Solidesulfovibrio magneticus RS-1: one gene and its partner. The protein of the gene in region 1 binds, or shares a complex with, the protein of each later gene. Links are inferred from orthologs where the notes say so. Each region holds a gene or a part of one and is shown on either strand. Other genes may lie near its edges. The genes, in order: DMR_RS00740 and trxA.

The links.
Region 2: the proteins of DMR_RS00740 (region 1) and trxA are in contact, whole or in part, in an NMR structure (PDB 2IPA), measured with the Bacillus subtilis proteins. The link is inferred for Solidesulfovibrio magneticus RS-1 from one-to-one orthologs.

Annotation. Positions count from the first base shown.
Region 1 is NC_012796.1:188,991-203,228, reverse strand. What follows is about bases 7,356-10,245. They hold DMR_RS00740 (arsenate reductase ArsC), read left to right. Parts: upstream 7,356-8,532; coding sequence 8,533-8,958; downstream 8,959-10,245. Other genes in these bases: DMR_RS00735 (methyl-accepting chemotaxis protein), read left to right, coding at 9,299-10,245; DMR_RS00745 (arsenate reductase ArsC), read left to right, coding at 7,793-8,245. Also shown: DMR_RS00780 (4Fe-4S dicluster domain-containing protein), read right to left, coding at 1-663; DMR_RS00775 (4Fe-4S dicluster domain-containing protein), read right to left, coding at 663-1,634; DMR_RS00770 (hydrogenase iron-sulfur subunit), read right to left, coding at 1,621-2,106; DMR_RS00765 (CoB--CoM heterodisulfide reductase iron-sulfur subunit A family protein), read right to left, coding at 2,094-4,052; DMR_RS00760 (CoB--CoM heterodisulfide reductase iron-sulfur subunit B family protein), read right to left, coding at 4,072-4,953; DMR_RS00755 (4Fe-4S dicluster domain-containing protein), read right to left, coding at 4,950-5,510; DMR_RS00750 (iron-containing alcohol dehydrogenase), read right to left, coding at 5,977-7,158; more of DMR_RS00735, read left to right, coding at 10,246-11,338; DMR_RS00730 (XRE family transcriptional regulator), read right to left, coding at 11,433-12,284; DMR_RS00725 (Mor transcription activator family protein), read left to right, coding at 12,392-12,697; cls (cardiolipin synthase), read right to left, coding at 12,960-14,238. UniProt on the Bacillus subtilis protein: Catalyzes the reduction of arsenate [As(V)] to arsenite [As(III)]. In vitro, can dephosphorylate para-nitrophenyl phosphate (pNPP).
Region 2 is NC_012796.1:2,429,798-2,443,818, forward strand. What follows is about bases 7,800-10,472. They hold trxA (thioredoxin), read left to right. Parts: upstream 7,800-8,812; coding sequence 8,813-9,133; downstream 9,134-10,472. Other genes in these bases: tsaD (tRNA (adenosine(37)-N6)-threonylcarbamoyltransferase complex transferase subunit TsaD), read left to right, coding at 7,800-8,698; trxB (thioredoxin-disulfide reductase), read left to right, coding at 9,137-10,066; DMR_RS10290 (outer membrane protein assembly factor BamD), read left to right, coding at 10,259-10,472. Outside these bases: DMR_RS10225 (cytochrome c3 family protein), read right to left, coding at 1-449; DMR_RS10230 (CBS domain-containing protein), read right to left, coding at 661-1,119; DMR_RS10235 (protein-L-isoaspartate(D-aspartate) O-methyltransferase), read left to right, coding at 1,264-1,932; DMR_RS10240 (Mrp/NBP35 family ATP-binding protein), read left to right, coding at 1,946-2,839; pgsA (CDP-diacylglycerol--glycerol-3-phosphate 3-phosphatidyltransferase), read left to right, coding at 3,018-3,575; DMR_RS10250 (hypothetical protein), read left to right, coding at 3,627-3,983; DMR_RS10255 (FtsB family cell division protein), read left to right, coding at 3,985-4,323; DMR_RS10260 (tetratricopeptide repeat protein), read left to right, coding at 4,313-5,464; DMR_RS10265 (PDC sensor domain-containing protein), read left to right, coding at 5,522-6,394; fbp (class 1 fructose-bisphosphatase), read left to right, coding at 6,564-7,577; more of tsaD, read left to right, coding at 7,583-7,799; more of DMR_RS10290, read left to right, coding at 10,473-10,996; DMR_RS25605 (hypothetical protein), read left to right, coding at 11,091-11,990; fusA (elongation factor G), read left to right, coding at 11,987-14,021. UniProt on the Bacillus subtilis protein: Participates in various redox reactions through the reversible oxidation of its active center dithiol to a disulfide and catalyzes dithiol-disulfide exchange reactions.

The DNA of each region.
Region 1 (14,238 bases):
CGCCGGCGAGGAGGCGATGTCCGGGGCTTCGCCCAGGGCGTCGCGGCTGGCCTTTTTCACGGCCTCGGCCTCGGCGGCCTTGGCCGCGCCGTCGGTCAGGGCCGGGTTGTCCAGGAACTTCGCGCCCTTCTCGCTCACGGCCTCGACGGTGTAGCCGCCTTCGACCGGGGTTAAAAGCACGTCCGAGCCGGCCGCGTCGGCCGGTCCGGAGCCGACCCAGTGGCAAAAGCAGGTGTTCTCCACCGTGGCGCAGGCCATGGTCACGAACACCGTGGCTTCACGGGCGGCGATGTAATACGGGTCCGGGAACTTCTTGCCCATGTAGACGCGGTCGAAGATGAGAAATCCGCGCGCGCCGCAGGGCTTGGAGCCGAAGACCACCGTGGGCTGGGCTTCGGTCTTGGGATCAAGTTTGAGGGTCGGGGCGTGGTCCTCGCCTTCCTTGCCGTAGGCGTAGCTGAAAAGCTCCTGGCTGGCCGGGAAGACCGCGCCCTTGGGCGGGGCCGTGGCGTCGGAACCGAAGACCGGAGCGCGGGCCGGGTCGTATTGCCGGAACACCACGCTGCCGCCTTCCTCGACGGGGACGAGCACCCGGCTTTGGGCGGCCAGGGCCTTGAGCCACTCGGGGAGTTTCTCCCGGGGGATGTATTTGACGGCGGCCATTACCAGCTTCGCTCCTTGATGTTGTCTTCCTCGAGCTTAAACTGCAAAAGCGGCGGGATCGCGGCAACGTCAACACCGGCCTGGTAATTAAACAGGTCGTGGATGGTGCGGTTGAGGTGCTTCTTGAGCGCCAGAACCGGGATATCCATGGGGCAGGCCCGCTGGCATTCGCCGCATTCCGTGCACCGGCCGGCCAGGTGCATGGCGTGGACCACCTGGAACATCAGCTTTTCCGTCACCGAGTCTTCCTGGCTCAGCCAGTGAGGCTCGCGGCTCTGGGCGATGCAGTGGTCGCGGCACACGCACATGGGGCAGGCGTTGCGGCAGGCGTAGCAGCGGATGCAGCGGTCCATGTGGTAGCGCCAGAAAGCCATGCGCTCGGGCACGCTCATGGCGTCCAGGGCGGCCAGGTCGGCGTCGGCGGCCGGCGCGGCCTGGACCTGGGGAGCCGGGTCGCCCACAAAGGCGTCGGCCAGCACGGCGTTGGGGAACTGGCAGCGCAGGCACTTGTCGGCGGCCACCTCGGCCATGGGCATGGACACGGCCTTGCCGGCGGCGGTGACGGTGACGGTCTTGCCGTCCACGGCCACCTTTTCGGCGTTGCCGGCGTTTAATCCGGCGGCAGCCAGCTTGGCCCGCACCTTGGCGATGTCCACCACGCCGTCGCAGCCGGCGGAGAAGATCACGACGTTGTCGCGGTCAATGAGTTTTTCCTGGAGCAGTTCGACCACCGAGCGGGAGTCGCAGCCCTTGACCACCACGCCGACCTTCTTGCCGGCAAAGCTCGGCAGGTAGACGGCCGGATTGTGGACGTTGAGCGCCCCCCACTCCAGCTTGTCCACGTCGGCCTCGCCGCGGATGAAAAGCGGCGTGTTGTGCAGGGCGTCGTAGCCTTTCTGCCAACCGATGACGCATTCAAGGCCGGGCAAAGCCTCCTTGATGCGGGTTTTGAGAGCGTCAAGCCGCGACACGGTTGCCTCCTTGGATGGCCGAAGCGACCTTGGCCAACAGTTCCGGGGACACGTTCTCGTGGCGCGTCGCCGGTCCCAGGGCGTGAATCTGTTCGGTGAACACCGTCACCACCTTCTGCCAGCGCTGGCCTTCCGAGGCCGAGACCCAGGTGTAGTCGAACCGGGCCGGGTCGATGCCCAGGATAGGCAGGAAGCGCTTGAGGACTTCCAGACGCCGGCGGGCGTAGAAGTTGCCCTCGGCGTAGTGGCAGTCACGCGGGTGGCAGCCGGAGACGAGGACGCCGTCGGCGCCGTTTATCAGCGTTTTGGCGATGAACAGGGGATCAATGCGCCCGGAGCAGGGCACGCGGATGATCCGCAGGTCCGTGGGCTGATTGAACCGCCCAACGCCTGCCGTGTCCGCGCCGCCGTAGGAGCACCAGTTGCACAGGAATCCGACGATCCGCAGTTCCTTGCCGGTCAGGACTGGCATAAGGCGTTGACCTCCGCGAGGATTTGGTTGTCCGTGAAGTGCGACAGCTGGATGGCCCCCTGGGGGCAGGTGGAGGTGCAGATGCCGCAGCCCTGGCAGACGGTCTCGATGACCTCGGCCTTTTTCTGGCCCCGGAATTCGACTTCCTTGATGGCCTTGAACGGGCAGGTCATGATGCACTTGCCGCAGCCCACGCAGCGCTTGATGTCCACGCGGCTGATCTGCGGATCGCTTTCCAGCATGTCCTTGGAGAACAGGGCCAAAACCTTGGCGGCGGCGGCGCTGCCCTGGCCCACGGACTGGGGAATGTCCTTGGGGCCCTGGCAGGAGCCGGCCAGATAGACGCCGGCGGTGTTGGTCTCCACGGGCTTGAGCTTGGGATGGCTTTCCATGAAAAAGCCGTACTTGTCGTAGGAGATGCGCAGCTTCTCGGCCAGCTGGGGCGCGCCCTTGGCGGCTTCGGCGCCGGCGGCCAGAACGACCAGATCGGCTTCGATCTCGACCTGGGTGCCGGCCAGGGTGTCGGCCCCGCGCACGATCATCTTGTCGCCCTTGGGGTAGACCATGGCCACGCGGCCCCGGATGTAGCGCGCGCCATACTCTTCCATGGCCCGGCGGGTGAACTCGTCGTACATTTTGCCGGGGGAGCGGATGTCCATGTAGAAGACGTAGGACTGGGAATCCGGGATGTGGTCCTTGGTCAGGATGGTCTGCTTGGCCGTGTACATGCAGCAGAAGCCCGAGCAGTACGGCCGGTCCAGGGACTTGTCGCGCGAACCCACGCACTGGATGAAGACGACGTTTTTGGGTTCCTTGCCGTCCGAGGGCCGCTTGATGTGGCCGCCGGTGGGGCCGGAGGCCGACAGCAGACGCTCGTACTGCAGGCCGGTGATGACGTCGGGGTAGCGCCCGCCGCCGTACTCGGTCACCTTGGAGATGTCGAAGAGGTCGTAGCCGGTGGCGGCCACGATGGCGCCGACGTCCTCGGTGACGATCTCATCGGTCATGTCGTAGCGGATGGCCTTGGTCGGGCAGACCTTGGCGCACACGCCGCACTTGCCCTTGACGAACTGGCGGCAGGTGCTCGGGTCGATGACCGCTTTTTTCGGGATGGCCTGGGGAAAGGGAATGTTGATGGAGGTGCAGGGGCCGATCTTTTCGTTGAAGGCGTCCGGGTTTTTCTTGCTCGGACACTTCTCCATGCAGGCCCCGCAGCCGGTGCACAGTTCCCAATCGACGTAGGTGGCGCGTTTTTTGACCTGCACCTGGAAGTTGCCCACGTAGCCGCCGATGGAATCGACTTCGGCGTAAGCGTGGAGCGTGATGTTGGGGTGCTGGGCCACGTCGACCATCTTGGGGCCCAGGATGCAGCTCGAACAGTCGACCGTGGGGAAGGTCTTGTCGAGCTTGGCCATCTTGCCGCCGATGGAGGATTCGCGCTCGACCAGCACGACCTCAAGGCCGCCGTCGGCGCAGTCCAGGGCCGCCTGAATGCCGGCCACGCCGCCGCCGATGACCATGACGCGCTTGTTGACCGAGAACTTGCTGGGGATCAGCGGCGCGTCGCGGCGCAGCTTTTCCACGGCGATGCGCACCAGATCCACGGACTTGTTGGTATTGGCCTCGCGGTCCCGGCCGATCCAGGAGACGTGCTCGCGGATGTTGGCCATTTCGAACATGAAGCGGTTAAGCCCCGCCCGTTCGACGGCCTTGCGGAAGGTGGGCTCGTGCATGCGCGGGGTGCAGGAAGCCACCACCACGCCGGTAAGGTTTTTGTCTTTGATGGCCTGGATGATGCCGTCCTGGCCGGGTTCCGAGCAGGCGTACATGGTGTCCGTGGCGTAGACGACCTCGGGAAAATCCAGGGACGCCTTGGCCACGGTCGCGGTGTCCACCGTGCCTTCGATGTTGCTGCCGCAGTGGCAGACGAAAACGCCGATTCGCATTGCCTATGCTCCCTCGCTGTTAGTCCGCGACCGCAAGGGCCTTGGAAAGGACGGGCCTGGGGTCCACGCAGAGCTTGCCAAACCCGATGTCCTCGTCCGCGATGTTCAGGGCCACGGCCATGAGCTGGGTGAAGTAAGGGACCGGCATCCGGTAGTTGGTGCCGCCGGCGCGGTTGACCTGGCCCTGGCGCAGATCCAGGTTCATCTGGCACAGGGGGCAGGCCACGGCGACCATGTCCGCGCCGACGCTGACCGCGGCGTCCAGGAGCTTGCCGGAGAGCTTGGCCACGACGTCGGGCCGGGGGATGCCGTAGGAGGCCCCGCAGCACTCGACCTTGAGCGGAAAGGGCACGACCTCGGCCCCCATGGCGGCCAGGATGTTGTCCATGGCCATGGGGTTTTCGCAGTCGTCAAAGGCCATGAGCTCGGGCGGCCGGTTCATGATGCAGCCGTAGTAGCAAGCCACCTTGAGGCCCTTGAGCGGCGTACGGGTGGCCGATTTCACGGCGTCCAGCCCGACCATCTCGACCAGGGCCTGGAGCACGGACACGGCGTTGACGCCGCCGGCGTAGGGATCGTCCAGGAGCTTGTCGACCTTGGCTTTAAAGGGCGCGGCCTCGCAGCGGTGGTTGGCCGTGCGCAGGTTGGTCAGGCAGCTCGGGCAGGGCGTGGCCGCGGCCTTAAGGCCCATGTCGGACACGAGCTGCAGGTTGCGGGCGGCCAGGGCGGCGGAGAGCACGTGGTCCTTGGTGTGGGCCGGAGACGAGCCGCAGCAGCTCCAGTCCGGGATGTCCACCAGGGACAGCCCCAGGGCGGCGCACACGGCCCGGGTGGAGGTGTCGTACTCTTTGGACGTGCCCAGGCCCGAACAGCCCGGGTAGTAGGCGATGGCTTCGCTCATGAGTTGGACTCCCTCTCAAAACGCTCGAAAATCCGGGCCACGTGTTCTTTGCCCTGGATGTCGTGGGGCTTGAACGCGAGCTTGCCCTTGGGCAGGATCTTGGGGCCGAGGTCCATGTCGGTCCAGAACCGGCCGGTCTTGGTCACGTAGTTGATGAGCAGTCCGAGTTCGAAAACCCGGCCGTGGGCGCGCACGGAATCCAGGAAGCTGTCCCAGAAGGTCTTGACCTGGGGCACGGCGGCCAAGCCCTCGCGGCGGGCCATGTGGCGCAGCACGTCCATGACGCAGGCGACGTCGATCATGTTGGGGCAGCGGGTGGTGCAGGATTCGCAGGTGGCGCACAGCCAGATGGACTTGCTGGAGAGCACGGTCTTTTTCTGGCCGGCCTGGACAAGGCGCATGATCTGACTGACGGGGATGTCGTAGGCAAAGGTGTACGGACAGCCGGCCGTGCAGTTCCCGCACTGGTAGCACAGGCTGACGTTCTGACCGGACTCCTCCTCCACCCTGTGAACGAAATCCTCGTCATAATCGCGGGTGAGATTGATGATGTTCATTCGATCCTATCCGGTTGACGTGAAAGGTGACGACACTATCGCAAGCGGAGCGCCCAGACGCCCAGACCCCCCCGGCGGGCACGACGACCGCAGTCCGGGGTGGATAGCACGGCGGTCAGGTGTTTGCCACCCCGGACCGGGCGTCGAGCCTGGAGGAAAAAACCGAATGTAGTAGCGTGGTTATGCCAAAGCTCCAGATTTTTGGCATAGTGACCTTGTGCCATTTTGGTACAAAGTCGGAAAATTTCGGCCGACATGGGCCGCATTTTCGGTCCGTTCGGACGCATTTTCGGCCTGAGAATGCGTCCGCAAAAAGACATGGCCGGGTCGCTGCCACGGCCTTAGGCCATGCCGGATTGCCGTTATCGTCGTTTGCGCCTGACGGAGCCGCCCGGAAAGGTTCCCTGGGCTGCTCGTCAAGAGGGGGGCCCGAAGGCCCCCCTTTCGCATCCCGCGTTCCTGATTGTTACAGGGCGGCGGTGTAGATGTCGGAAACGTCCTTGTCGGTCGGGCAGCGGGGGTTGGTGAAGCCGCAGGCGTCCTTCTGGGCGTTGCCGGTCATGGTCGGGATGTCAGAGGCCTTGACGTCCTTACCGTACTTCTTGCCAAGCTCGATGAGGCCGGACGGGATGCCGACGTCGGCGGACAGCTGGCGGATGGCCTTGAGCGCCAGTTCGGCGGCGTCGCGGGTGGACAGGCCGGCGATGTTCTCGCCCATGATCTCGGCCATGGCGGCGAACTTCTCGGCCTTGGCGATCAGGTTGAACTTCTCGACGTGGGGCAGCAGGATGGCGTTGCATTCGCCGTGCGGCAGGTCATAGAAGCCGCCCAGCTGGTGCGCCATGGCGTGGACGTGGCCCAGGGAGGCGTTGTTGAAGGCCATGCCGGCCAGGTATTCGGCGAAGCACATGCCTTCGCGGGCTTCCATGTCCTGTCCGTTGGCCACGGCCTTGCGCAGGTACTTGAAGATCAGCTTGAAGGCTTCGATGGCGCAGGCGTCGGTCATCGGGTTGGCGATGGTGGACACGAAGGCTTCCACGGCGTGGGTCAGGGCGTCCATGCCGGTGGCGGCGGTCAGCGCCGGGGGCATGCCGACCATGAGGACCGGGTCGTTGATGGCGATGTGCGGGGTGACGCGCCAGTCAACGATGGCCATCTTCACGTGGCGGGACAGGTCGGTGATGATGCAGAAGCGGGTCATTTCCGAGGCGGTGCCGGCCGTGGTGTTGACGGCCAGGTAGGGCATGAAGGACTTGGAGGACTTGTCCACGCCTTCGTAGTCATGGATCTTGCCGCCGTTGGTCACGACCAGGCCGACGCCCTTGCCGCAGTCGTGGGAGGAGCCGCCGCCCAGGGTGATGAGGCTGTCGCAGCCGTTGGCCTTGTAGACTTCCACGCCCTTGTGGACGTTTTCGTCGGTGGGGTTGGGGATGGTCTCGTCGTACACATGGTACTTCATCCCGGCGGCGTCGAGGAGATCGGTGACCTGCTTGCAGATGCCGACCTTGACCACGCCCTTGTCGGTGACGATCAGCGGTTTGCTGCCGCCCAGGGCTTTGATCTTCTCGGGGATGGCCTTGGCGGCGCCGATGCCGATAAGGGTCACGCTGGGAATGAAGAAACCGTAAACTTGCTCGCGAACAGCCATGGTGCCAACCTCACTGTGGTTAAGGTTATGGTTTTGCGAACGGACCCCAAACCTGATTTCCGTTTGGCGTATGCGTAAACGTTGCCCCTTCTAGAGCAATTCCCGGGCCAACTTGGTGGTCCATGTATTTCAAGCGTTTAAAACGTCAGACCTTTTTGCCCCGGGGGCAGTCTGGCCGCCCAACGTCCCATCTCGCCCGCCCATACCGGCCCCCTTGCCGTCCCGACACACAAAAATCACACAAAAACAGTATCTTACCAGCAGTTGGACAAGTTGTCCCACGCTTCAGGGCGCGTTGGGTAAAAAGGGGACACTGGCCCGTCGTGGGACGACTTGCCCCATGGGTGTGGGTCGTGGGTAAATATATGCCGCATGATTTTGGTAGTTTGAAAAATCCGCCCCGTTGTTTGCCGGACAGGACAAAAGGAAACGCCAGCCTGTGGAGAGAGGCCAGGGGAACTCGCGACGCGACGGGCAGGGGCATGGCCGGGGAACCATTGGACGGGCCGGCAGGAGCTTTCGCCGTTTTTCCCTTGGTCGTCTGGCCTGGGCATGTGGCGTGCCCGCCGCGTCTGTAACAGAAATGCCACGGCGTCGGGCTATGCCGGGGCATCCGGTTGACAAGGAGGATTTCATGCGCGTGCTTTTCATCTGCGTGCACAACAGCGCCCGCAGCCAGATGGCGGAGGCCTTTTTGCGGCAAATGGCCGGCGACGGCGTGACCGTCGAAAGCGCCGGTCTTGATCCCACGGTGATCAACCCGCTCGTGGTCGCCGTCATGGCCGAGGAGGGCCTTGACCTGTCCGAGAAAAAGACCCGCAAGGTCTTTGATCTGTTCCGCGACGGCAAACTCTACGACGCCGTCATCACCGTGTGCGAGGAGTCCCTGGAGGGCAAGTGCCCCGTGTTTCCGGGCGTGGCCCGGCGGCTGCATCTGCCCTTCCCGGACCCGGCCACCGTCACCGGGACCGAGGAAGAGCGCCTGGAGGCGGTGCGGGGCATCCGCGACGCCATCAAGGCGCGCATGGCCGTCCTGGCCCGGGAACTGGCCGGCGAGGCCGCCCGTCCCTTGGGCGACCGGGCCTAGTGTCGTGTCCACGAAAAGCATACCGGACAATTCGCTGGCAACAGACTAACGCCATGAATTTGTCTTAACAAATACTGTCGTATTTCTTAAGGGACGCGACACTGGCGGTAACGCGTGCAGAACGCGTTTTGCCGGCCACGTGTGAAAACCGTTGTTTATTTGAAAAACCCCATGGTATTTTCCCAAGACGCGCCGCCTGAAACGTGGGCTGCGCCAGCAACCCGAATAAACCCTTTTCCCATCGCCGGGGCCCGGGGGGATCATCCCCCCGCCCGCCGGAGGCATCTTTGAAAAATATCCTCTTCCTGTGCACCGGCAATTCCTGTCGCAGCCAGATGGCCGAGGGCTTTGCCCGGGCGCTTCGCGGCGACGTGCTTACCGCCTATTCGGCCGGAGTGGAGAAACACGGCATGAATCCACGGGCCGTGGCCGTCATGGCCGAGGCCGGGGTGGACATTTCGGGACAGTCCTCCAAGCTTGTGTCCGAGCTGCCCGACGTCGCCTTTGACTACGTCGTGACCCTGTGTGGTTCGGCCCATGACCTGTGCCCGTTTTTCCCGGGCCCGGTCAAAAAGGTCCATGTCGGTTTCGAAGATCCCCCGGCCCTGGCCGCCGGCGCGGCCAGCGAGGAGGAGGCGTTGTCGCATTATCGCCGGGTGCGCGACGCCATCCGGGATTTCGTGGCCGGTCTGCCGGAGAATCTCGGGGAATAACGGCCGGAGCTCTCGTGGCCGGGGCCTCCCGTTGGCGCGCCGCGCCATGCCCTGCCGCGTTGTCCCAAGATACCCGGCCGGGCGTCAACGCACGACCCGTAAAACTCCGGCCGAAAGGCGCTCGAGGCGGTTTTGCCGGGCACTGCTTCCGGCTGCAAAAGGCCTGGCCTGAACGCCAGGCCTTTTGCGTGCCCTGCTGTCCGTAAGGAGCCGTTGGCTGTTCTCATAACAACAACTTTGGCCGATTATAGACATCTTGCTGTCAGGTTGGCATAACAGGTATTCCCCCGGGCTGTTGCGTTCCCCGCAGCCCGGAACCCTTGTCGCTGGAGGGAACGCCATGCGCCTGTCGCTTCGCGCCAAATTCTTCGCCCCCACCTTTGTTCTTGTTGTCGTCGGCATGGCCGCTCTGGTCATGGTCAATGATCGCGCCGTCAAATCGGCCTTCACCAAGGTCGAGGGACAGACCATGGCCTTGCTTGGTCAGTCGTTGGCCAAGGACGTGGCTGGTTCGGTGGCCGACAACCTGAAACTGTTGTCCAGTTTCGCCAAGGCTCCGGCCCTGGCCCGGGCCGCCCAGGGCCAGGGCGGCGAGGCGGCCTCCGAGCTGCTGACGAGTCTGGTCAAGGGCATGACCGGGGTGGACTATGCCAACGTCTTCGACGCCTCGGGCCTGTGTCTGGCGTCCACCAACCCGGCGGCCGTGGGCAAGGTCAACGTGGCCGACCGCGACTACTTCGCCGCGGTCATGACAGCAGGCAAGGCTGACGTGGTGTCCAAGGCTCTGGTCAGCCGCACCACGGGCAAGGCCGCCGTGGTTTTGGCCCAGCCCATCCGCGACGCCGCCGGCAAGCTCGTCGGCCTGGTCAACGCCGGCATGGATCTGGAGTCGCTGACCGCCGACCTGACGTCGCTTAAGGTCGGGGAGACGGGCTACGCCTTTATCCTGGACGCCCAGGGCATGGCCCTGGCCCACCCGGACAAGAAGCAGCTCATGAAGGACGACCTGGGCCGGTCCGAGGCCGGCAAGCGGGTTCTGGGCGTGGCTGTAAGCGCCGTGCTCGAATACGAGGACGCCTCGGGCCGGCATCTCGTGGCCGTGGCCCGGGACGCCAAGACCGGCTGGTTTGTGGCCGTGGAAGCGCCAGTGGCCGAGTTCGGGGCCTACGCCGACGCGGCCACGCGGCAAAACGCCATTATCGCGCTCATTGTCACCGTGGCCATCCTGGCGGCCATCCTCGTGCTGTTGCGCGTGGCCGTGCTTGGCAAGCTGCGCCAATGCGTGGATTTCGCCGCCGCCGTGGCCAAGGGCGATCTGGACCGGCGCATCGCCATCGCCTCGGGCGACGAACTGCAAACCCTGGGCGAGGCCCTGGGCGCCATGGGGGCCAGCATCAAGGCCAATCTGGCCGAGGCCCAGGCCAAGAGCCGGGAGGCCGAGGCCCAGGCCGCCCAGGTGGCCAAGGCCCTGGAAGACGTCAAAACCGCCCAGACCAAGGCGGAAGAAGCCAAGACCCAGGGATTGCTTCTGGCCGCCGACCAGCTCCAGGGCGTCATGGAGGCCCTGGACGGGGTGGCGGCGGAACTTTCCCGGGAGATATCCACCGTGGCCGCCTCGGTGGAGGAGCAGGAACGGCGCACGGCCGAGACGGCCACGGCCATGGAAGAGATGAACGCCACCGTGCTGGAGGTGGCCAAGAACGCGGCCGAGGCCTCGACCAAGGCCGACGCCGCCCGGTCTCAGGCCATGGACGGCCGGGCCGTGGTGGAACGGTCCATCGCCGCCATCGGCCGAGTGGACGCGGCCTCGCGCCAGGTCAAGGCCGGCATGGACGAGCTTGGGGCCAAGGCCCAGGCCATCGGGGCCATCATGAACGTCATTTCCGACATCGCCGACCAGACCAATCTGCTGGCCCTTAATGCCGCCATCGAGGCGGCCAGGGCCGGGGACGCCGGTCGCGGGTTTGCCGTGGTGGCCGACGAGGTGCGCAAGCTGGCCGAAAAGACCATGACCGCCACCAAGGAAGTCGGGGCGTCCATCGGGGCCATTCAGGCCGGCGCCCGGGACAGCATGGCCAAGGTGGACGAGTCGACCGCCGCCGTGGCCCACGCCACGGAACTGGCCGGCGAATCCGAGGCGGCCCTGGCCCGCATCGTGGCCCTGGTGGACGAGACGTCCTCCCAGGTCCAGGGCATCGCCACGGCGGCCGAGGAGCAGTCGGCCACCAGCGAGGAAATCAGTCGGGCCGAGGAGGCGGTCAGCCGCCTGTCCTCGGAGATCGCCCAGGGCATGCGCGAGTCGGCCGGGGTGGTCACCAGCGTGAGCCGGCAGGTCGAGGCCTTGGAGCAGCTCGTGGCCACATTCCGCAGCAACAGCTAGGGGTGTGGCCCACGCCCTCCCTTGAAACGACAAGGCCCCGCTGCGGCGGGGCCTTCGCTTTTGGAATAATATTCCTAAAATGCCGGCCCAGGCATCAGTCCAATTCCCGGGCGGTCCAGATGCAGCGGCCGATGATCTCGAAGTCGTCGGCGTCGGACACAAGCAGCACGTTGGCGTCGGCGTCCGAGGCGATGCCGAGCCGGCCCCCGGCGTCGATGAGGCGCTTGATGTACATCTGGCCGTTGTAGCGCAGGTAGTAGACCTTGTTTTTGACGAACTGGCGGCGTCCCTCGTCGATGAGCACCACCGAGCCGTCGGCGATGGTGGGTTCCATGCTGTCGCCAAAAGCCCGGATGGCGGTCATGTATTCGGGGTTGCCCTTGGAGCGGATCCAGTCGGTGCGGAAGCTCAAGTAGCTCAGGGTGCGGTCGCCGGTTTCGGTGGACCCGCCGCCCATGGAGGCCGTGGCCTCGCGCAGGGGCACTTCGGTGTAGGCCGATTGGCGATCCTCCCGGGCGTGCAGGTCGCGAAGCCAGGCCCGCAGCGCCTCGCCGCCGCGCCCCGTCGCCTCGCTCCCGCCGTAGGCCGGTTCGCGTACCTGGCAGCGCCGGCTCGCGCCTTCCTCGGCCGGGTAGGCGGCGGCGTCCAGGCGTTGGCGGCCAAAGGCCAGCATATCCTCGTAGGACAGCCCGAAAAAGGCGGCCAGCCGTCGTCGCAGGGCCGGCTTGGGGGCCTGCTTGCCGGCCAGGATCTTGCTCACGTAGCCCTGGCTGGCCCCGGCAAAGGCGGCCAGTTCGCCCTGGCTGGCTTCCTGGGCGGCGGCCAGCTCCACCAGCGCCTTCCAGAAAAAATGATCCTCCTCGGTCCGAAACCCGGACTCCGGGGAGGCGGCGGCAGGGCAGGCGTCGCGCATCATGACCGGATTGTGCCCCAGTCTGGGAGGCAATGTCCATTCCTTTTTTGGAATATTATTCTTGACAAATATTCCTAATAGGAATAATTCTGGTTTCAGGCAAGGCCGCAGTTCCACCCAAAGACCATGGAGACGGTTGCATGCGTGAAGCCGAGTTGGAGGCCACATTGGCGCAAAGCCTGGGAGCCGAGGCGGCCCGGGCCGCCCTGGACGCCCTGATCGCCGCCTGGGGCGGTTGTCGGTTGGATATTCCCAACGGGACGTCGTCCCGCAAACGCCGTCGCGACGCCGAGATTCGGCGGCGGCACCGTGACGGCGCGGACCTCTTCGCCCTGCGCGACCAGTACGGACTGTCCGACCGCCATTTGCGGCGCATCCTGTATCCGGCTCCTGGGCGGCCCCTGCGTCCGGGCGTCGTCCGCGGGCAAAGCGAGGTCGTGTCCTGACGTCGCCCTCCTGAAATCCCCGGGCGTCATGGGACGCTGCATCACTTCCCAGCCGTGCCCCGGCCGATCAGGTCGGGCAGGCCGGGAAAAGCCTGCGGGAGCGATCCCGCCCAGGCCGCCGGCTCCGAGAGTCGGCGGCTTTTTGCGGTTTTGGGCAAGGCTGGGAGCTCGGGACAGGACGTCGGGCGGCAAGTCGGCGGCAGCCGGGGCCGTTGCCGATCCAATGTCCGGCCCGGGTTACGGCCGACCACCGCCCGCCCGGTCACAGGATGGGCGAGAACAGGCGGCTGACCATGACGCCGGTCTTGAAAAAAAACGAACGGTCGGCGTAGTCGTCGGCCGTGGCCCGCAGGCAGTGCTGGAAGTCTTCCCGCAGCATGGCTTCCACGTCGGCGATGAAACCCTTGTGGGCAACGGCCAGGGTCAGTTCGAAATTGAGCCGAAACGACCGGTTGTCGCAGTTGGCCGTGCCCACGCTGGCCATGACGTCGTCCACCAAAATGATCTTCTGGTGTAAAAATCCGTTCTGGTAGCGGTAGAACTTGACGCCCAGGGTCTCCAGATCGGCCAGATAGGAAAACGAGGCCAGGTAGACCATGTGGTGGTCGGCCTTGTGGGGCAGCATCACCCGCACGTCCACGCCACGCAGCACGGCCAGCTGCAGGGCCGAGATGATCTCGCGGTCGGGCACGAAATAGGGCGAGACGATCCACAGGCGTTTCTGGGCGGCGGAAATGGCCTGGAAGAAAAAGAGGTCGCAGGATTCGATGTCGTCGGCCGGGCCGGTGGGCAAGACCAGCACCGGCATGTCGCCGCCCGGAGCCGGGGCCAGCTCCCAGCGCAGGGCCGGGGTCTGCCTCGTGGCCCAGTACCAGTCCTCCAGGAAAGACAGCTGCACCAGGGCCACGGCCGGGCCGTCCAGGCGCACGTGGGTGTCGCGCCAGTGGCCCAGGCGCGGGCTTTTGCCCAGGTATTCATCGCCCACGTTATGGCCGCCCACAAAGGCCGCGACGCCGTCGGTGACCACGATCTTGCGGTGGTTGCGAAAATTGAGCTGGAGCCGGTTGCGCCAGCCCAGGGTGGTGTTGAAGGGCGAGGCCTGGACGCCGGCCTTTTTGAGTTCGTCCAGATACGCGGCGTTTAGGGAATGGCTGCCGATCTCGTCGTAGAGGAGATAGACGGCCAGGCCCGCCCGGGCCTTGGCGATCAAGCGTTTTTGCAGCGCTCGGCCGATGTCGTCGTCGCGGATGATGAAAAACTGCACCAGGACATAGTGTTCGGCCGCGTCGATGGCGGCGAAGATGGCCTCGAAGGTGGCCTGCCCGTCGATGAGGAGCCTCACGTGGTTGCCGGCGGTAAACGGCAGCTCGGCCAGGCGCTCCAGCACCGGAAAAAGCCCGGGCAGGCCCGGGGCATGAGGATCGGGGAAGGCCTGGACGGCGTGGAGCTTGGGGGCCATGGCGTCCACGGCTTTGTCGCCGGCCCGGCGCGAGGCGACATAGCCCTGGAAGCGGTTGCGCCCGAAAATCCAGTAGAGCGGC
Region 2 (14,021 bases), 2.2 Mb from region 1 along the record:
CAGCCGTTGTTGGAGCAGGGAGCCACGGACAGGGGCTTTTGGCCCTTGGCCTTGCGCTCCACGTTGAGCTTCATGTGGCAGCCCAGGCAGCTGTTGTCGGCATTCTTGTCGTGGAAGGCGCGGAAGTAGGACGTGGCTTCCTGGCGGTCCTTCAGGTTGTCGTGGCAGCCGGCTTCGGCGCAGCCCTGGATCTCACCCTTGCCGTCCCACATGTGGTGGCAGGTGACGCAGGCTACGGAAGCGTGTTGGCCGTGGGAAAATTTGACCGGGGCAAAGCTGGTCTTGAGGACCCCGGACGGCCGTTTGAAGGTCAGTTCGAGGGGGTAGCACAGGGTGGACTTGGCATCCACGATGTCGCTGAACTTGCCGCCCTCGCAATAGGCCGCCGTGGCCAGGGCCAGGCTGCACACCATAACGATCAACCCGGAAAGCATGACCTTGGAACGCATCCAACTCCCTCCTTAAGCTCCAAGAAACGGTGAAAGTGACCTTGCCGCTGCGACTACGCAGGCGGGGCGTCAGGCAACTGCTCCGCCGCCGTAATTCAGTGGAAAAGCGTAAAATTTCACAAGCCGGAAGTCAATACTCTTTTGGCAAAAAACGCTGTCCGCCAGGGTGAAAGTCGGCGCACGCACAATGCTTTTCAAAGGATTCACGGGGTTAATCGTTTTCGGTCAAACATTCGAGCTTTTCCGATGCCTCCAGGGCGTCCATGAGCTCCAGGCTCAGGCGAATGAAGTCCGAAGCGGTCAGTATGCCGACGAGCTTGCCCCCCTCGACCACGGGCAGGCAGCCGTATTTCTGGGTCAGCAGCACTTCGGCGGCCTGGCGCAGGGGCAGGTCCGGGGTGACCATGGCCACGTCGGCGCGCATGACTTCGCCCAGCGGGATGCCGGCGTAGATGTCCTCCTGGGTCTGGGCGTCGATCTCGGCCAGCCGGGACACCGAAGCGGCGAGCAGGTCGCGGTGGGTGACAAGCCCCACAAAGGCCCCGGAACCGTCGATGATGGGCAGATGGCGGATGCGCGCCTCTTCCATGGTCCGCTTGGCGGACAACAGGCTGTCGTCGTGGCGCAACGCGATGAGATCCTCGGTCATGAGGTCGCGAGTAGTCAGCATGAACACCTCCTTGGTGATCTGCGTGAGTTGGCATCGACCACCGGCCGTGTCAAGGCGCAAGGCGTTGACTTGAGGCGGAAATTCTGTTTTCCGAAGAGGATTGGAATGGCGCGGGGAAGGATGCTTCCCCGTGAAAGGAAACTGATGAACGCCACTGGGGTCAAGACCGATTTGCGGCGCAGCCGGGAACGCATGGTGCGGGAACAGATCGAGGCCCGGGGCGTGACCCGGCCCGAGGTGCTGCGGGCCATGCGCAAGACGCCGCGCCACCTTTTCGTCGAAGAGGCGCTCATTCCCCAGGCCTACGAGGACCACCCGCTGCCCATCGGCCACGGCCAGACCATTTCCCAGCCCTATGTCGTGGCCTGGATGACGGAACTGCTTGAGGTCGCCCCGGGCCACAAGGTCCTGGAGATCGGCACGGGTTCGGGCTATCAGGCCGCCGTGCTGGCCGAACTCGGCGCCGAGGTTTATACCGTGGAGCGGATAAAGCCCCTCTATGAACAGGCCCGGGCCAGGCTCGACGCCTTGCGCTACGACCGGGTGCAGCTTAAACTTGACGACGGCACCCTGGGCTGGCCTGAGAAGGCTCCTTTTGATCGAATACTGGTGGCCGCCGGAGGGCCCAAGATTCCGGCCCCGCTGGTGGCCCAGCTCGGCCCGGCCGGGCGCATGGTCATACCGGTGGGGACTTCGCGGCGAAACCAGACCCTGTGCCTGGTGCGCCGGGATAACGGCCGGGTCATCGTGCGCGATCTCGGCGGGGTCATGTTCGTCGACCTCGTCGGAACCCACGGCTGGCAGGCTTCGTGAAGGAGTTGGCTCAATGACGCAATCCGATTCCTGTCGCGGCTGCACCGGACCGGGCAAGCCCCTTGGGGCGGCGACCGGCAGCGACGGCCGCCAAGCCCGCATCGGCCAGACCTTGGAGCGCATCCGCTACAAGCTTGTGGTCATGAGCGGCAAGGGCGGGGTCGGCAAGAGCACCGTGGCCGTCAACGTGGCCTGCTCATTGGCCGCCGGCGGGGCCAGGGTTGGGCTTTTGGACGTGGATCTCCACGGCCCGAGCGTGCCGGGCATGTTGGGCCTGACCGGCGCCATGACCGCCGGCGGCGAGGCGGCCATCGCCCCCAAACGCTTCGGCGACAATCTCTCCGTCGTCTCCATGCAGTCGCTTCTGGCCGATCCCGATGCCGCCGTGTTGTGGCGAGGTCCCATGAAAACCACCGCCATACGCCAGTTCATCGCCGACGTGGACTGGGGCGACCTCGACTATCTGGTCATCGACTCCCCGCCCGGAGCCGGCGACGAGCACCTGACCGTGCTTAAGACCGTGCCCGACGCCCTGTGCCTGCTGGTGACCACGCCCCAGGAGGTCTCCCTGGCCGACGTGCGCAAAAGCATCAATTTTCTCCAGTACACCAACGCCAACATCCTTGGCGTGGTGGAAAACATGAGCGGGCTGGCCTGTCCGCACTGCGGTCAGGAGATCGAACTTTTCAAGAAAGGCGGCGGCGAGGCCCTGGCCCGGGATTTCGGCCTGGAGTTCCTCGGCGCGGTGCCGCTGGACCCGGCCACGGTGGCGGCCGGCGACCTGGGCCGGCCGGTGGCCCTTTTGCCCGGGGACCATCCGGCCAAGGCCGCCTTTGCCGCCCTGGCCGACCATGTGGCCGCCGCCTGCCGGGGCAGCCTCGAAGCCGCCGCCTACCCGAGGCCCTAACTGGCGGATTGTCGAGCGGCCCGCGGCAATGCGGAAATCGCCCAGGCCGAAAATACGCCCGTTGCGGCGCGTTGCGGGGCCGATGGCTGCGGCGCGCCGGGCGGAAGGCTTTGACGCCGGCCCGGTATTGCTTTAATTGCCTGCCTGCGCCACGAAACCACCAGGGACTAACCACGCTATGTTCAATCTTGCTAACAACCTCACCTTGGCCCGCGTCGGGGCTGTGCCGATCCTGGTGCTCCTGCTCTATTTTCCGAGCCGGGGAGCCTGTTTTGCCGCCATGATGGTGTTCATCGCCGCCGCCGTCACCGACATCATGGACGGCGTGGTGGCTAGGCGGTGCAATCTGGTCACCAATTTCGGCAAGTTTCTTGATCCCTTGGCCGACAAGCTGCTGATAAGCGCCGCGCTCATCATGCTCGTCCAACTCGGCTGGGTCGAGGCCTGGGTGGCCGTGGTCATCGTCGGCCGGGAGATCGCCGTCACCGGGCTTCGGGCCATGGCCGTGGACCACGGCGTGGTCATCGCCGCCGACCGCTACGGCAAGCTCAAGACCGTTTTGCAGATGGTGGCCCTGTGTCCGCTGCTGCTGCATTATCCCGTTTGGGGTTTCGACCCCGCGCCGCTGGGACAGACGCTTTTGTACCTGGCCCTGGTTTTGACCCTTGTTTCCGGCGTCAATTACTTTTATGGATTCAGCAAGCAGGCGAAGTGGTCGGACAAGGCCGCCCGGTAGCGAAGCGGCCATGCCTCGCCCGCTGACCAACACCTTTTGCGACAAGGCGCTATGAAAGCCAAAAACATTTCCAAGCTGGCCCGTCGCCGGGTCCGTCCCGCCCGGGCCGGCCTCGGCAAGGGCGCCTGGTCCGGGACGCACCTGGACGACAATCTCGCCGCCCGTATCGAAAACTGCCTGCACACCATCCTGGAGCTCGAACCCGATCTGGAGCGCCTCCAGTTCGGGCATTATCTGCTGCGCGACTTCAAGGTGCTCAAGATGTTTCTCTCCCAGGTCGAAGACATCGAAGTGGAGGAACAGGACGTGTTGCGCATCGAGGCGGCCACCGAGAATTTCCTTCGCGAACTGAAGGAGCCCCTGGCCCAGTCCGATACCAAACGCCCGAAGAAATACGTCGTGCAATGACATGATCTGGCGAAGGTTCCTGCTGACGGCGCTGATCTTCTTCAATGTGTTCCTGCTCTATAATTTGATATGGAGCGACAACGGCATTTTTGCCTACCTCGAACTCAAATCCAGGCATGAGCAGCTCAAGCAACGCCTGGAAGCCGTCAACGACAAGTCCTTGGACCTCAGCCAGGAAATCCGCTGGCTCAAGACCGATCAGGCTTTCACCGAGAAAATGGCCCGGTCCCAGATGAACTACCTCAAGGATAACGAGATCCTTTACCAGTTTCCCAAGGACCCGCCCGCCGCCAAGGAGCCGGAACGGGACAAGGAAGGAAAGCGGGCCGATGCTCAGTAAGATCGAAATCTACCGGGAAGTCCTGGAAATCGAGCCCAACTCCAAGGTCTTCTTCCCCCTGGCCCGCAGCCTGGCCGAGGAAGGCCGCCACGACGAGGCCGCCGCCGTGCTTTCACGCGGCATCGGTTTCCATCCCGACCACCTCGAAGCCAAGTTCCTGCTCATCGAACTCCTTACCCGGCAGGGCAAGGAGGAGCAGGCCGATCAGGTCTTTGCCGACGTCGGCGCGCTGTTGGCGCGCTATCCCTCGGTCTGGCTCCTGTGGTCCAAGACCGCCGCCGCCCGGGCCAAGGACCCCTCCCTGGCCATGCTCTTTTTGGCCCACTACTTCCAGAACCAGACCCTCACCTGGGCCGAGGTCATGGAGCGGGGGCTTAAAAGCCTGAGTCAGGCCGCCGGTTCCCTTGAGCCGTCCGAAGGCTCTTCCGGGCCGGGAACCGCCGAGGCGTCCGGCGGATCGGAGCAGTCAGGGCCGGACGGCGGCGAAGAAGAAGCCGCTGCTGCGCAGTCGGCGAGCATTGCCTCGGACGTCGCCGCCGTGTCTCAGGATGCCGTGGCCCCCGCCCTGGGTGATAGGCCAGGGGTATCGGAATCGGCCTTGCTTGAGCCGACTGGGGAAATCGAGGCGGTTCGTGAGCTGTCGCACGTCCCTTGCGGTCCGGTCATTCAGACTGCCGCCTTGTCCGAAGCCGAGAACCTGCCCCCGGAAACGGGCCCTGCCCCGTCGGCCATTGCCGCTGGTCCTGTCGAAGCCGCTGGCCCGGAGCTGCGCGGTGCCCGCGAGGTCATGGAGCTGGCCGGTCTGCTGGACGCTCCTGAAACCGTTGAACCCCGTCCCCGGTCCAAGCCCGCCAAGGGCAAGGAACAGGGCGTGCGCACCCGGACCATGGCCGCCGTCCTGGCCGAGCAGGGTGATCTGGCCGGCGCGCGCGCCATTTATCAGGAACTCCTGGCCGCCGCCGCAACCGACGCCGAACGCGAGGAGTTGCGCGCCCTCATGGACGCCCTGGGCGCAACGGGGCGGCCCGCCTCGCAGGACCCAGTGCAAACGCCCGCCGCCGCTGGCCCCAAATCGGCCAACCGGCTGGCTGATTTTCTCGAAGCCCTGGCCAACCGCCTGGAAACCCGGGCCGGATCGTAACCGCCGCCTTCGGCTAACCGCCTCCACCGCATACGCCAACCGCACGAGGATACGGCTTTGAAACGCACCGTTCTCGCGGCCATTGCCGCCATTGTCTGTCTTTGCATCCTTGCCGGCTGCGGCACCATGAAAACCCAGTGGCGCGAAACCCGCAAGCTGTACCGGGAATACATCAACACCGACCCCTCCATCGACTTCAGCGACCAGGGCATCTCCGACAAGGGCCTGCAACGCCTGGCCGCTCTCATGATGCCCGTGGACGAGCGGCTGCTGGCCATGCTGCGCACCCTGGGCAGCCAGGACGCGGCCCCGGACCCCGAATGGGCCCAGCAGCTGCTGTCCGCCAATGCCTGGCTCTCCGGCATCGCCGTGGTCGATGCTTCGGGAGCCATCGTCGGCCAGGTGCCTTCGACGCCCATGCGTCCCCTTGACTACGCGTCCCTGCTCGACATGGCCGACCGCTACAAGGTTCGCAAGATGGGCGCGCGCGTGGTGTCCGACGAGATGGGCACGGTGGTCATGATCGCCATGCCGTTTTTCAAGGAAAACGAATGGGCCGGTCTGGTCGTGGTCAATTTCGACCCGCGTAACCTGGTGCGCTTTTCTCCCGACCCCAATGCGCTGGTGGTGGTGTCCACCGAAGGCCTGCTCTGGGCCGGCGGAGCCGGGCAGGGCGAGTCCCTGGCCGCCCTCAAATGGAGCGACATCCTCAAGGGCGAGGTGCAAGGCGACATCCGGACCGGGGGCGGCGAATACGTCTGGCAGGCCCGTTACCTCGGCCAGTTGGAGCTTGTTTATCTCACCGACGCCCGGGAAGTGCGCGCCGCCAAACCGGAACCCAAGAAGGAAGCCGCGCCCGCGCCCGAACCCAACAAGGCGCTGCCTTCCACCGAGCCGTTGCCGCAGCCTACGGATCTGACCACTCCCTAGACGGCCTTCTCGATGCATCGTTGGCCGGCGGTCGAAGCCGCCGGCTTTTTTTTCTTCCCAACCCTGGAAAATCTTGTGGGTATTTCGGTCTGGGGGTAGGTTGGGACGAGGCCGCAAAACCCGCGAGCCGCGCCGGGGCCTTTGCCGCCCAGGCTTGAGGAGAACAGCCATGCCGCAGATCACCGTCACCGAACACCTGCTGTTGCATCAGAAAGAATCCCCCATGGCCTCGGGCCGCTTCACGCGGCTGCTCAACGACCTGATCCTGGCCGCCAAGATCATCTCCCGGGAAGTCAGCAAGGCAGGCCTTGTCGACGTGCTGGGCTTTACCGGCGAGGTCAACGTCCAGGGCGAGCAGGTCCAAAAGCTCGACGAATACGCCAACAAGGTGCTGATCCACCGGATGGAGCGGGCCGGGGTGCTGTGCGCCATCGCCTCCGAGGAAAACGCCGACATCGTGCGTATCCCCGACCAGTTCCCCAAGGGCGATTATTTCCTCATCTTCGATCCCCTGGACGGCTCCTCCAACATTGACGCCAACGTCAACGTTGGCACCATCTTTTCCATCTACCGCGTGGCCGAGGGGTGCTCCGGCGACAAGCTGTGCGATCTGCTCATGCAGGGCGCCAAGCAGGTGGCCGCCGGCTACTTCCTCTACGGCACCTCCACCATGCTCGTGTACACCACCGGCCGGGGCGTCCATGGCTTCACCCTGGACCCCAGCGTCGGCGAGTTCCTGCTGTCCCACCCCGACATCCGCACTCCGGAGACCGGCAAGGTCTATTCCGTCAACGAGGCCTACTGGTCCTACTGGGACGAGCCCACCCGCGAGATCGTCAGCGCCTTCAAGGGCACGGACAACCCGCGCGGCCAGCCCTACGGCGGCCGCTACATCGGGTCGCTGGTGGCCGACTTCCACCGCAATCTCCTCTACGGCGGCATTTTCCTCTATCCCGCCGACACGCGCGACCCCAAAAAGCCTCAGGGCAAGCTCCGCCTTTTGTGCGAGGCCAATCCCCTGGCCTTTGTCATCGAACAGGCCGGCGGCGCGGCCACCGACGGCGAGCGCGACATCCTGTCCATCGAACCCGAGGAGCTGCATCAACGGGTGCCGCTTTTTATCGGTAGCAAAAACGACGTGGCCAAGGTCATGGAAATCTACGGCCGGGCCAGGAAAGCTTAAGCAACATGCTTTGTCTTGGCATTGAGACGTCCTGCGACGAGACGGCCGTGGCGCTTTTCGAAAACGGCCGTCCCGTCCTGGAAAAACTCGCTTCCCAGGCCGATCTCCATGCCGTCTTCGGGGGCGTGGTGCCGGAGCTGGCCTCGCGAGAGCATTTGCGCCGCCTGGGGCCGCTGTTGCAGGCCCTTTTCGCCGCATCCGGACGAAGCCTTGCCGACGTTGACGCCATTGCCGTGGCTCGGGGGCCGGGCCTGCTCGGCAGCCTGCTGGTGGGGCTGGCCGCGGCCAAGGGGCTGAGCCTGGCTACGGGCAAGCCGCTCATTGGCGTGGACCATCTCCACGCCCATCTCCTGGCCGCGACCATCGGCCGGGACGTGGCCTTTCCGGCCCTGGGGCTCCTGGTTTCGGGCGGCCATACCCAGATCGTGCGCCTGGAATCGGCCCTGTCCCTGGAGGTGCTCGGCCGCACCCTGGACGACGCCGCCGGCGAGGCCTTTGACAAGGCCGCCAAGTCGTTCAATCTGCCGTACCCCGGCGGCGTCTACATCGACGTGCTGGGCCGGGGGATCGCGCCGGACAAGACCCTTTTCCCGCGTCCGTTCCTGGATAACGATCATTTCGACTTCAGCTTCAGCGGCCTCAAGACCGCCGTGGCGTCCTATGCCGCCGCCCATCCCGAACTGCGTGCCGGCAGCCTGGCCGAGGCGGGCGGGGCCATCGACCCCGAGGCCTGGCCCATGGCCTTGCGGCGGGCCTGTTCTTCGCTCAATTTCGCCATTGCCGAGACGCTGCGCATCAAGTTCGAGCGGGCCTTGGATCGGCAGCCCGGACCGCCGGCCAGCCTCATCGCCGCTGGCGGCGTGGCCGCCAACGGTCCCATCCGGGCCATGCTGGCCGATCTGGCCGCCCGACGCGGCCTGCCGCTCTATTTGCCCGAGCCGGCCCTTTGCGCCGACAACGCCGTCATGATCGCGGCGGCAGGCAGCCGGCTGGCCGAGGCGGGCTATGCCCATGACCTGGCGCTGACTGCCGTCCCCCGGGGACGAAAGGTGCCCTGGGACTATGCCGGCGGACCGTCCGGCAAGGCGGCATCGGTTGACAGCGCCTCGCCGGCGCAATAGGTTCGCACGATTACGGCCCTTGAGTATGACGGCAAACGGCGCGACCCGCCGTCCCGATAACGCCAGAAACCCGACCGCCCCGGCGGTCGGCCAGACCATGAAAGGAGAGCATCCATGGCCATCCAACTGAGCGACGCCAACTTCGAAGCCGAAGCCCTGCAGTGCGACCTGCCCGTTCTGGTGGATTTCTGGGCGCCCTGGTGCGGGCCGTGCCGCGCCATGGGTCCGGTCATCGACGAACTGGCCAACGAGTACACCGGCCAGGTCAAGGTGGCCAAGATGAACGTCGACGAAAACCCGAGCACCCCGAGCAAGTACGGCATCCGCGCCATCCCCACCCTGATCCTGTTCAAGGGCGGCGAAGTGGTGGAGCAGATCACCGGTGCCGTGTCCAAAAGCTCGATCAAGGAAATGCTCTCCCAGAAGGCGCTCTAATCCATGAAACGATTCGACGCCGTCGTGATCGGGGGCGGCCCGGCCGGCATCACGGCCGCCCTGTATCTGGCCCGGTCCGACGTGTCCGTTGCCATGATCGAAAAGCTCTCGCCGGGCGGCCAGATGCTCATGACGCATCTGATTGAGAACTATCCGGGCTTCCCGGATGGCATCGAGGGCTGGAAGCTGGCCGACGCCATGGCCGCCCACCTGGGGCATTATGCCGTCGAGCGCATCAATGACGAGGTCACGGCCATCGAGTCCGAAGGCGGACTGCATCGCATCCGCGTTGGCGGCGAGGTGGTCGAGGCCAAGGCCGTGGTGCTGTGCACCGGCGCGCGCTACAAGCGCGTCGGCATCCCCGGCGAGCGCGAACTGGCCGGCCGGGGCGTGTCCTACTGCGCCCTGTGCGACGGCAATTTCTTCAGGAACCAGACTGTGGCCGTCATCGGCGGCGGCAACTCGGCCCTGGAGGAATCGCTGTATCTGGCCCGGCTGGTGAAAAAGCTCTACCTGATCCATCGTCGCGACGATTTTCGTGGCCAGAAATGCTTTCAGGATCGCTGCTTCACCCATCCGGTCATCGAGGTGTTGCGTTCCACGGTCGTGTGCTCCATTTCCGGCGGCGACGCCGTCACCGGCATTGAGGTCCGCGACGTCAAATCCGGCGATTGCCGCACCATCCCGGTGGACGGCGTGTTCGTGTTCGTCGGCTTCGAGCCTCAGGGGGATTTCTATCCGCCGGGACTCACCCGCGACGACCAGGGATTCATCCTGGCCGACGACGAGATGCGCACCAGCATCGAAGGCATCTACGCCGCCGGCGACATCCGGTCCAAGTCCTGCCGCCAGGTGGCCACCGCCGTGGGCGACGGGGCCGTGGCCGCCCACGCCGCTTACGCCTACATCAGTACGCGGTTCCCGCAAGACTGATCATTTCCGGACCCGTGCGACCGCGCCGCTTCGAACGGACGGCTGACGGGTCCGGCATTTTTTGCGTTGTGCCCCTTGGGGCCATTTGGTAAGAGGACGCGCATCGAGACGCCGGGTTCCGCTGACGCCTACCAAAGGAACCCGACCGCCGCATGGCGCCCGGCCAGGACCGGGCCATACCGGGAATATACCATGAATGTGATGTTGCGCCGTTTCCTGCCCTTGGGCTTTCTGCTCCTGTTCCTTGGCGGCTGCGCCGGCATGATCGACTACTATTTCCTGCCGCCGCCCGAGGATACCGCCCAGGAACTCTATGAGGCTGGACGGCAGTCCATGGCTGACAAGGATTACTATGGGGCCATCAATTACTTCATGAAATTGAAGGACCGCTATCCGTTTAGCCCGTACACGCCCATGGGCACGGTTGCCCTGGGCGACGCCTACTTCCTCACCGAAGATTACGGCATGGCCGCTGAAACCTATAAGGAATTCGAGTCGGTCCATCCACGAAGCGAAGAGATTCCCTACGTGCTTTACCAAGTCGGCGTCTCCAACTTCAAGCGCTCCGAATCCATCGACATGCCGCAAAGCAATCTCCAGGAAGCCATCCAGTATTTCTACCTCCTGGAGCAGACCTTCCCGGATACCGAGTACGGCAAGGAAGCGGCCGACTACATTCGTCGCTGCAAGAAGCGCATGGCCGAGCATGAGCTCTTCGTGGCAGACTTCTACTGGCGCACCAGCCAGTACGGCGCGGCCTGGAAGCGCTATATGTACACGGTGGAGAACTACAAGGATCTTGAGGAAGTGCTCGAATACGCCAAGCTGCGGGCCGAGCTGTCTTACCTTGAATACCAAAAGACCCTGACCGAAAACGAACGCCAGGCCATTGAAGGCAGCTGGCGACACTGGACCAAGCGCTGGTTGTAACCATCGATCTCCGGAAGCTTTTCACTTCTGGGGCCATACGGCGGCAAAACGGGGCGGCTGGCCGCCCCGTTTGCGTTTGCCGCGCGGGGACTTCATGAACGCGTTGATGTCCTTGCCCATGGGCCGTTGGCCCGAAGCCTTGGAACGCGCCCGCCTGGCCGACGCGGCCTTTGCCGCCGCCTACGCCCGCACGCCCGACCGGGAGCGCGCCTGGATCAAGACCGGCCTGGCCGCCATGTACGCGGCCATGGGCGGCCCCCTGCCGGCCTCCAGGCAGCGTTGCGACGCCCTGGGCCATGACCTGCTTGCGGCTTCTCTCGATGTCCCCCAGGATTACGTGCTCGTGGCCTGCGGCCGGGATTTCCTGTCTCCGGCCCGCTTGTCCGCCGTGGTCATGGCCGCCCTGTGCGCCCGCGTGCCCGACGTGGCCGCCGTGCGGGTGGGCGCGGCCTGGCCCAAACCGCTAATCACCACCCTGGAGCTGTGCGGCGTGGAAACGGCCGCCCGGATCTCCCGCCGCGACTGGGCCGGCCTCCTGGCCGAGCTTCCGGCCAAGGGGCGGGGCGTCGTGGTCCTCCTTGGCGAGCTGATCCTGCCGGCCGGAATATCGCCCGGCCTCGACGTCCGCCGGGCCGCCGTGGCCGGCAAAGCCGGCGTGTTCGGCCCCGGTTTCGACGCTGCAGCCCTGTCCTTTGCCCATCCGGATTGCACGTTTTATAGCCATGATGGCCAATGTCCCGAGCTGTCCGGCTGGCAGACGGGGCAGGGAAGCTTGGCCGAAGCCGGTCAGGCCGCCTACGACGCCGTCTACGTGACGGCTGACGAGGCCTTGACCCTGGCTGCCGACGCGCCGCTGTGCCTGGGGCCGGGCCGGGAGGGCTTCTGGCTGTGGCCGCACTTGCCGCCCGAGGCCTTTCGCCGGCGCCGCTTCGCCGCTGTCGTTGATCCCAACTGCGCGGCCGATGCTCCGACGCCCGGCCCGGAGGACGCATGAGCTCGAAGAAAGGGGCGAAGAAAAGCCGTCTGGCCAGCCTGCGCAACATCGGCATCATCGCCCATATCGACGCCGGCAAGACCACGCTCACCGAGCGCATCCTCTATTTTTCCGGCCGCATCCACCGCATGGGCGAGGTCCACGACGGCACCGCCACCATGGATTTCATGCCCGAGGAGCAGGAACGCGGCATCACCATCACCTCGGCCTGCACCACCTGCGCCTGGAAAGACCATCAGATCAACATCATCGACACCCCGGGCCATGTGGATTTCACCATCGAGGTGGAGCGCTCGCTTCGGGTGCTCGACGGCGCGGTGGGCGTTTTTTGCGCTGTCTCCGGCGTGGAACCCCAGTCCGAGACAGTCTGGCGGCAGTCCATGGCCTATGGCGTGCCCAAGATCGCCGTGGTCAACAAGCTCGACCGGCCCGGGGCCGATTTCGAGGCGGCCCTGGCCGCCATGCGCGAAAAGCTGCGCGCCAATCCCGTGGCCGTGACTATCCCCCTGGGCCAGGGGCCTGAGCTGACGGCCATCATCAATCTGGCCGCCATGGAGCATGTCCGTTTTTCCAGCGACGGCGAGGAGGTTTCACGCCGGCCGCTGACCGACGACGAAGCCGCCTATGCCGCGCCCTGGCGCGAGCGACTGGTTGAAGCGGCCTGCGACTACGACGAGGCGCTCATGGATGCCTACCTCGGCGGCGAGGCCATTGCCGCCGCCGCCATCGAGGCCGCCCTGCGCCTGGGGACCCTGGAGCACAAGGTCACGCCGGTCTTCGCCGCCTCGGCGCTCAAGAACATCGGCGTCCAGCCGGTTCTCGACGGCATCCTGGCCTATCTGCCAAGCCCCCTTGACCGTGGCGGGGCGCGCGGCGTCGATCCCGCTTCCAAGACCGAGATCGTTTATCCGCCCGAGGCTGAGGCGCCCCTGGCCGCCCTGGCCTTCAAGGTCAGCATGGAGACCGGCCGGCGGCAGGTGTTCGTGCGCGTCTATTCCGGCCGCCTGGAAGCCGGCAAGGACGTCTGGAACGCCACGCGCGGCGAAATCGAGCGGCCAGCTAGGCTGTTTCATCTTCACGCCGGCCACCGCGAAAAGGCCGAGACGGCCGGCCCCGGCGAGATCGTGGCCATCGCTGGCCTGCGCCGGGCAGCCACGGGCGACACCTTGTGCGACAAGGCCAGCCCCATCTTGTTGGAGGCCATCGGCGGCTACAAGCCGGTCATCAGCTTGGCCCTGGAGCCCAAAAACGCCGAAGAGACCGACAAACTCAAGGAAGTCCTGGACAAGCTGGCCGAGGAAGACCCGACCTTGACCGTGGCCCACGACCCCGACACCGGCCAGATGATTCTTTCGGGCATGGGCGAACTCCACCTCGACGTGGTGCTGGAGCGGGCCCGGCGCGAATACGGCGTTTCACCGCGCGCCGGCAAGCCGCAGGTGGTCTATCAGGAGACCGTCGTGGCCGAGGCGGCCGGGGAGGGCGTGTTCGACCGCGAACTCGGCGACCGCAGCCATCACGGCCGGGTGACGGTGGCCGTATCGCCGCTGCCCCGGGGAACCGGCCGGGAAATTTCCTTCGAGATCGACCGCCTGGCCTATCCGCCGGCCTGGAGCGCGGCCATGGCCGAAGGCCTTGAAGACGGCCTGCAAAGCGGTCCCTTGGGCGGCCATCCGGTCCAGGACGTGCGGGTGCGGGTGACGGGCGTCTTTCCGGTCGAGGGCAAGACCACGGACATCGGCTGCCGCATGGCCGCCGCCCAGGCGCTGAAAAACGCCCTGGCCGCCGCCAGGCCGGCCTTGCTTGAACCTATCATGGAACTGGAGATCGGCGTTCCCGACGCCTTCATCGGCGACGTGGCCGGCCTGCTCGGCTCCAAGGGGGCCAAGATCGAGAACATGGCCGACCGGGGCGGCCACAAGACGGTCACGGCCTTGGCTCCGCTTCGCCGGATGTTCGGCTTTTCCACCGACCTTCGCTCGGCCACCCAGGGCCGGGCCGGCATGTCCATGCGTTTTCTCAAATTCGACC